One region of the Spiroplasma endosymbiont of Nebria brevicollis genome, then DNA from elsewhere that is predicted to be linked to it. Evidence: riboswitches for the same ligand, from Rfam matches in the RefSeq annotation. Region 1 holds a riboswitch; the other holds the start of a gene.
What was found. Region 1 has a riboswitch for cobalamin ahead of AAHM98_RS03000 (hypothetical protein). Riboswitches for the same ligand answer to the same signal wherever they lie in the genome.
Positions count from the first base shown of each region.

Region 1 (4,224 bases):
AAAAAGAACAAAAAACTTAATAATAAAATTAACTTAAAATCAAGATTAAATTCTCTAATAAGTACAGCAATAATTACAACCACAACTGCTGTTAGTTCTGATGAAATAACAAAAGAAATACCATCAGAAAATAATAATGATGAAAATGAAAATAAATCAAGAAAGAAAAAAATGACATTAAAAAAACTGATTTAGGCGAAATTAAAAGAGAACAAAACTCTAAACCAATTAATCATGTCATTAAAGATATTATTTTAGATCAAAATCCAGAACTAAAGTCCGAAATTTTTCAAGTTGTTAATATCAAAAAAACTACAGCAACCATAATTTTCAGTGATGACCCATCTAACCAAATCGATATTATCTTTAATATTATTACAAATGATAAAAAGACAAACAATGAATTTATAACAAACATAAATACTAACCTTAATGAAATTAGAGTATTTGATGAATTAGCACCTAATGAAATAATGCTTAAAGCTGCTATTTTGAAAAAAATCCAGAACTTAATATTGAAAACTATCAAATTATTAATATTGCTGCTACCAATGCTACTATTGAAGATAAAAACACTAAACAAATATTTACTTTTACTTTTAGTATCTCACGTGATATTGAAAACACGATCATTAAAAATGATGAATCAACAAAAAGTGAAAGCAAATTACAAGCAAGAATGACAGAATATAATCTTGGCATTATTAATTCTTTTGGTAAAGAAACACCAAATAAATTTATTATAAGAATGATTTTTTTTAATAAAAATCCTAAATTTGATCTATATCCAGATCATTTGTTGATTACAAATATTACCGCTACCAATGCTACTATTATTGGCAAGATTCCCAAATACCAAGGTGAAGTTAAAGTTAATTTTATAACTGAGAAAAGAATTAACTTAAAAACTATTAGTCATCTAACACTACCAGCACCAATATCCATATCAAAAAATGAAAAATATTTTGCTTTAAATGAAAAAGTTATTAAAGCTTCTGAATTTAGTAACAAACCACTAGCACCTGGTTATCAAATTCAATACTTTGATTCAATCAATAATGAAATTACTAATCATAACCAAAGAGCTGGCGAATTTTATGTTGTCATTACTGCTAATGAAGGAGATCAAGTTTGAAAAGATAAAACGCAAAAAATAAAACTTAATCTTAATTTTAAATTAATCAGTGAAATTAACGGGCAAATTAATAAAATAGTTACTGATAACAATGATAATATTTATCTTGCTGGTAGTGATGGCAATATTTATCATTGCTTAGCAAATGAAAGCAATTTTACGATAATACCAGGAACAATTGATGGTAGAAATCGTGGTAAAAACGGTCATCAAATTTATAGTTTAACAACTGATAGTAAAGGTAATATCTACGCTAGTAGTGAATGATGTGATATTTATAAGTGCAAAGTTAGTGAAAACAAATTTAAAATTATAAGGTATGGTAACGGTGGTGGAGCAATTACTGCGTTAACTATTGATGAAAAAACTAATGATATTTTTGCTGCCCGCTTACACTATATTTTTAAAATCCCTAACAATGATACAGTTAACGCTCCTATAAGTCAACAAAGTGGGCCACTACCTGGTCTTACTAGAGTTGTTGCTTTAAAATCAGACAAAAAAGGTAATATTTATGCTACAGCTACTTGATTAATTTGGGAGTTTGGAATTGGAGATCATACTTATTTAGGACATCAATCAGAAGTTTGAAAAATTACTTTTGATAAAAAAATAGAAAATAAAGTATCGTTTAAAAAAAATTATTACAAAATATTAATGATCAAATTGTATTTGCAATTAATACCAATAATAGTAAACCAGCATTAACTGGAATTAATTTTAAATTTTCTAATAAAGTAGTTGCTGCTATTAGAAAACATGCCATATTTATAAAATATAAACATAAAAGTTTTATTATATAGTAATAAATTATTTTATACATTAATAAAAAATCATTTATAATTAAATAGCAACTAAATAAAATTATTAAGTAGATGAACAATATGTTTGTAAAAGGGAATTAAGTAAAATTCTTAAGCTGCCCCAGCAACTGTAATGCTAATGAAAGTTATATAACCATTGAAGGATCTGAAATACTTTGAGAAGGATAACGAGTAAAGTGAAGATAAGCCAGTAGACCTATCTAATTAATATCTTAAAACTAATGCGCGAGTGTCGCTAATAGTTATCATTTTTCATTTAATATTGAAGTAGTGACGTTTTTATTAGCATTTGCAGCACTAGTGTTTCCTTTATATATGGCAATGAGCATTCCTCTTATTTTTGGACTATTAGAAGTTATGTTATATTTTAGTGCATGACCAATCTTAGTATTAATTATTTGCATGTTTCGTGGTATTATTAAAAAATATTGATGAACTTTTATCATTATTACTAGTTTATGGGGATTTTGTTTTGGAACATTGGATTCTTTCTTACATTTATTAATGTTTGGAAAGGCTAGTTTTTATTTTTATTGAATCGCTGGATTACCATTCGATGCAGTGCATGGGGTTGGTAATTTTATGTTTAGCGTCTTTTTATACAAACCAGTTATGGCCATATGAACTAGTCATTTACAACATTATTTCCTTATTGATAATCAACTTGTTATCTTACAACCAAAACCAATAGTTACTAAAGAACAATTGATTGATAATTAAAAATCTTACTACTTAAAGTAATAAGATTTCTCTAACAATAGTTTTTTTATTAGATAATTATTTGTTTTAAACGTTTTTATTATTAGTTGTATAATTAAAAGTATTAAACATTAGTTATTGTTAGGAGCGTTATTGATTGTGGATTTTTATATTATTTTATGGGTATTATTGATATCATTAGGTATTAACTTAACATTCTTTATACTAGCGTTTATTTTTAAAACTGATATTTTGACTGATATTACTTACTGTTTAAGTTTTATTATTTTAAGCGTTGTAATTGTTACATGAAAACAAAACTTTAGTCCTGTTCAAATTTGTTTATTTATTCTTTATAATTTATGGGCATTACGACTTGGTAGTTATTTACTAATGCGAATTATTACTACTAAAATTGACCATCGCTTTGATAAAATGCGTAATAGGTTTTGAAAATTCGGAATGTTTTGAGTTTTACAAGGATTATCAGTATTTTTGATTAGCATTCCTACGATTTTTGCTTTAAGCATTGATGCGAATTATTTTAATAGTAACTTTAGTTATTATTCAATTATTTTTATTGCATTAGCTGTTTTATTTTTATTAATTGAAACCATTGCTGACTGACAAAAATTTCGTTTTTATAAGAAGAAAAGAAAAATTGATTTTTTCATTAACTATGGTTTATGAAAAGATTGTCGCCATCCTAATTATTTAGGTGAGATTGGATTTTGATATATGATGACAGGTTTATTGCTGTGCGATTTATTTATCAAAAATCTTAACAACAAAAATTTAGATTATTTAATCCATTTATTATGATTATTAAGCCCAATGTATATTAATATTTTACTAATTAAAGTTAGTGGTGTTCCCTTATTAGAAATTAACCAATGACAGAAATTACATGATAATATGAAATATCAAGAATATTTAAAAACTACTAGTTGTGTCTTATTTTATATTGGGAAAAAAGGTCCCATTAACAAAGTTAGTAAATTAATTGTTGTTTAAATTAATTAACACCTGCTATGTTACAATTAATAGATATAAAAATCAAAGGAAAATCAAACTATGAAATACCAAATGCAAAAATGTTTTAGATTTTGTTAATGCAGTTGAACCTGAAGGTTTTCAAGTTGTTGCTATCGATCAAACAAGAAAAATCTTTGGTGCCCTACAAGCTGCTGATGCTGTTATTTATTGAGGATCAAAAAATCCTCTGTCTCAAAATCTAGATTCAGAAACAAAATATTAAACTTAACTAACCAATCTCTTTAACTCTTTTTTAGAACATGATATATCATGTAAAATTAATTAGATGTATGTATAATATAATTGAAAAACTAAATACAGTTTTTAACTCATTTACTTTATTTTTTAAAGTAAATGAGTTTTTATTTTGAAACTAAAAGAAAAGAGATAATTAAATATTATGCCAAATTCAGCAAAAACAGAAGACAGACTACCATTAAATGATGATAGTGAGGAAAAGGATACTTCCAACAATGAAATTGTAACGACACAAACACAACAAACAAATAGTACTACAATATATGATAAGTT
Region 1 covers NZ_OZ034986.1:512,659-516,882, reverse strand. The annotation lists gene AAHM98_RS03010 (hypothetical protein) at 1-195, shown strand, start outside; gene AAHM98_RS03005 (hypothetical protein) at 680-1,843, shown strand; cobalamin riboswitch at 1,992-2,177, shown strand; gene AAHM98_RS03000 (hypothetical protein) at 2,281-2,679, shown strand; gene AAHM98_RS02995 (DUF1295 domain-containing protein) at 2,818-3,672, shown strand; gene AAHM98_RS02990 (hypothetical protein) at 3,662-3,916, shown strand; gene AAHM98_RS02985 (hypothetical protein) at 4,094-4,224, shown strand, end outside.

Region 2 (4,224 bases), 450 kb from region 1:
AAAATATCAAATTTAACCTTAAAATAAACTTCGCGGTGAAAAATGATACTTAATAAATTATTATATACTTATTCTTCTTTGATAATGTTGAATATAACCTTTTAAAGAGTATTAGTGTTAATTATTTCTTTCTATAATTCAAGAAAATATTTATTAACTGTATCCACATTTATCCTGACTATTTTAATTATGACTACTTGCTTAATATTATATAGGTATTTCAAATTATTATGTTTATGTGCAAATTAATAAAAATTAAAAATTAATTTTAAGACAAATAAGTGAATTTAAAATAGTTAGTAAAGTTCAACTGATAAAAATTACAATTGCTATTAAAAATTCCAAAGGTATTTTACTAGTAGTTTTATAACTACAGTTATAATAATCATCCCTTTTAATATTTTTTTAGCAAAACTACATGCTCAATTAAACGAAGATAAAAAATTATACTCATACTGAATAAATTATCTTACGGGTTATCTTTAATTTTTGTATAAAATCCTGGTTAGTTAAGTTGTAAATAACCATCTATTTAATAACTTCTGAAACATGAGGCAAATTAAAAGCTTTTCATGCTAAACTATCTGCTTCGTCATTTAAAACATTACCAGAATGTCCTTTAATTCATTTAAAATAAATTTTTACATCTTTAGCAACTTTATCATAAAATACTTTATAAGCTTTAGTTTCTGGCTTTGTGGTTTTTCATTCACCAGTACATCATTTTCTAATACCATCATAATCATGACAAATAAGCAGTGATTTCACATTATTATTTAAGACTAACTGCATAGCTTTTTGCGCACCCATAATTTCACCAGCAACATTTCTTAATTTTACTCAATTTTCATCATTAAATTTTTCACAATAAGTAGTTTTTTTACCTTTATTAATAAAAACTAATCCATATGAAAATTGATTTAGTTCTTCATTAAAACTACCATCAGTATAAGCAATTACTTCATAATGATGATTATAACTTGGTTGATTGTGGGAACTTGGGGATGGTTTGGTATCATCTATGTACCCTTGAGCATCAGTTGGATTATCAAAGCGTTTGTATTGTGCTCCTGAAAAACCACTTATTTGTTCTAAGCATTCTTCTCATGTTTCATAGATGCCAATTCTACGACCTTTTTTTACTGCATAAAATTTATTTGCCATTTTAACTACTCCTTGTCTTTTTCTTCTTGATTAATACTATTTAAAATAACGTTTTTTGCGGTTAAACCTAATTTAAATCTAAATTGGTCATTTTCAATTTTTAAAATATTAATTTGTTCTTCTAATTGATAAATATCTTTTTCTAAATTCTTAATTTTAAAATAAGGATTTTGTTCAAAAGTGAAACTAACAAATTTTGATATTAACCCTTGCTGTTCTGAACTAGTTAATTGATAAGCATCGTTTGTAGAAAAATTAACTTATCTCTCTTTCAAATCACTAGAATTAACCTTCAATTCCCTTAGAATAAAAATAACCAGTTTTATTATTAATTTTTAAAATTAAAGGTTTTTCATATGTTTTTTCATCAAGTAAATGCGTTCCTCATCAAATTAAAGATGTTTGTGTTTTGTATTTTAATAATATAGTTGGCCTTCCGTATTCATGATCTAATTCGTTTGTTTTATGTAATTTGTAAACACTCATATTTTTATTAAAATCATTATTTTTATTCATTTTTAAAAACCTCTATTTTCTATTGAAAATTATTGCAAATTAATTTTATTATGTTATTATTTATATATCAGAGTTCACCTTTGATAAATTTTGAGGGGTAGTAATATCCTGTTGGGTAACCAAACCTGGTGCAAATTAGAGAACCTTTTGGTTCTTTTTTTATTTTATAATTTTCACTTAAAAACCCACATGCAATCTACTAAATCTTATCATATCATTACTCTGTTTTATGAAAAAACAAAATGTTTTTAATTTACATTCTCATTTTTTGTAGTATGATATTCTTACAACTAAATAAACCTAAAACTTTAGATGTTCGGGAAAAGGATGAGAATTCATTGCTGTCCCACAGCAACTGTAATGCTGATGAACGTTATTATAACCATTGAAGATAAATCTTTGAGAAGGGTAACTAGTAAAATGAAGCTAAGCCAGTAGACCGGTCTAAATTTTTAAATAGTAGTTATTCCTGGGGATGGATCAACGATTGTTATAGTAACGATATTTTCATACTTTAATAGTAAGAAAATTATATCTTTATTTTTAATAATTAATGATAAATTTGTGCAAACACCGACAGGAAACTTAGGTGTTTTTTAGTTCTTTTTTTTATATAGGGGGTATAAAATATCAAATTGTATTAATTTTATTTATAAATATGAAAGGAAAACTATATGACAAAAGGCAATAAATATTATCAAAAATCATTATCACCTTTAGCATATGCTATGAATAATTTTCAAGGAAAAATGCGTTCTATAAATTGAAATGTTATCAATGATGATAAAGATTTAGAAGTATGAACTAGAATTACACAAAACTTTTGATTACCAGAAAAAATTCCCGTATCAAATGATTTAACATCTTGAAGAACATTAAACCCAGAATGACAGCAACTCATCACACGAACTTTTACTGGTTTAACGTTATTAGATACTATTCAAGCAACAATTGGTGACACAGCCCAAATTCCTAACTCATTGACTGATCATGAACAAGTTATTTATGCTAATTTTGCTTTTATGGTTGGTGTTCATGCACGATCATATGGAACAATATTTTCAACTCTATGTTCAAGTGAACAAATTGAAGAGGCACATGAATGAGTTATTAATACACAAAGTTTACAAGCTCGTGCTCGTGTTTTAATCCCTTACTACGTTGGTGATGATGTTTTAAAATCAAAAGTAGCAGCAGCACTTATGCCTGGATTTTTATTATATGGTGGATTTTACTTACCATTTTATTTATCAGCACGTGGGAAATTATCAAATACCTCAGATATTATTAGATTAATTTTAAGAGATAAAGTTATTCATAATTATTATAGTGGCTACAAATATCAAAGAAAAGTTGAAAAATTATCAGTTGAAAAACAAATAGCAATGAAAAAATTCGTATTTGATTTGTTATTTGAATTAATAGAATTAGAAAAAACTTATTTACTAGAACTTTATGAAGGTTTTGGTTTAGCTGATGATGCTATTAAATTTAGTTTATATAATGCTGGTAAATTTTTACAAAATTTAGGTTATGATTCACCATTCACAGAAGAAGAAACTAGAATTAAACCAGAAATATTTACCCAATTATCAGCCAGAGCAGATGAAAATCATGACTTCTTCTCGGGAAATGGTTCATCTTATGTTATGGGGATAACAGAAGAAACAACCGATGAAGATTGAGAATTTTAATTAAAAAGGAGAACAAAAAATGCATGATGATGTTATAAAAGTTTCAAATGAAAACATAGTAAAACCAATCGGTGAAATTAATTTAGTTTATTTTTCATCACCTTCAAACAATACTCACAGATTTATTCAAAAATTAGAAGTACTAAATTCACGAATTCCTTATGACTTAGAGGAAGAAATTGAAGTTAATAAAGACTATGTTTTAATAACACCAACCTATAGCGGTGGTGGTAATATAAAAGATGGTGCTGTTCCCAAACAAGTAATTAAATTTTTAAATAGTAAACAAAATCGTAATTTTTGTCGTGGTGTCATTGCTTCTGGCAATACTAATTTTGGTGAAACATTTGCTATTGCTGGACCAATCATTTCTAAAAAGTTAAATGTTCCTTTACTTTATCAATTTGAATTACTAGGAACCCAACATAACGTTAATAGTATCAAAGATATCTTAATTAATTTTTGAGGGAAAAATAAAAATGCAAATAATAAAGAAACCACAAATACACTAGATTCTGAAACATATATTACTCTTAATGCCCAAGCAAAACTTTTTACTAAAGATCAAGATAATTTTCAACTTGATATTGCCGCTGCAAAATCATATATGGAACATCATATTATTCCTAACTCAAAAAAATTTAAAGATGTTAAAGAAAGAATTGAATATTTAGTTAAAAATCAATACTACGATGAACAAATAATTAATAAATATACGATTGAAGAAATTGAACAATTAACAAAATATGCTTATGAATTTAAACATGAATTTCCCAGTTTTATGGGTGCTTTGAAATTTTATAATGCTTATGGTTTAAAAAGTTTTGATGGGAAACAATATTTAGAACAC
Region 2 covers NZ_OZ034986.1:66,080-70,303, reverse strand. The annotation lists gene AAHM98_RS00390 (ribonuclease H family protein) at 529-1,164, opposite strand; gene AAHM98_RS00385 (hypothetical protein) at 1,450-1,680, opposite strand; cobalamin riboswitch at 1,974-2,142, shown strand; gene nrdF (class 1b ribonucleoside-diphosphate reductase subunit beta) at 2,355-3,374, shown strand; gene nrdE (class 1b ribonucleoside-diphosphate reductase subunit alpha) at 3,394-4,224, shown strand, end outside.
Region 2: it holds a riboswitch for cobalamin, as region 1 does, so the genes downstream of both, nrdF (class 1b ribonucleoside-diphosphate reductase subunit beta) here and AAHM98_RS03000 (hypothetical protein) in region 1, are expected to answer to the same signal.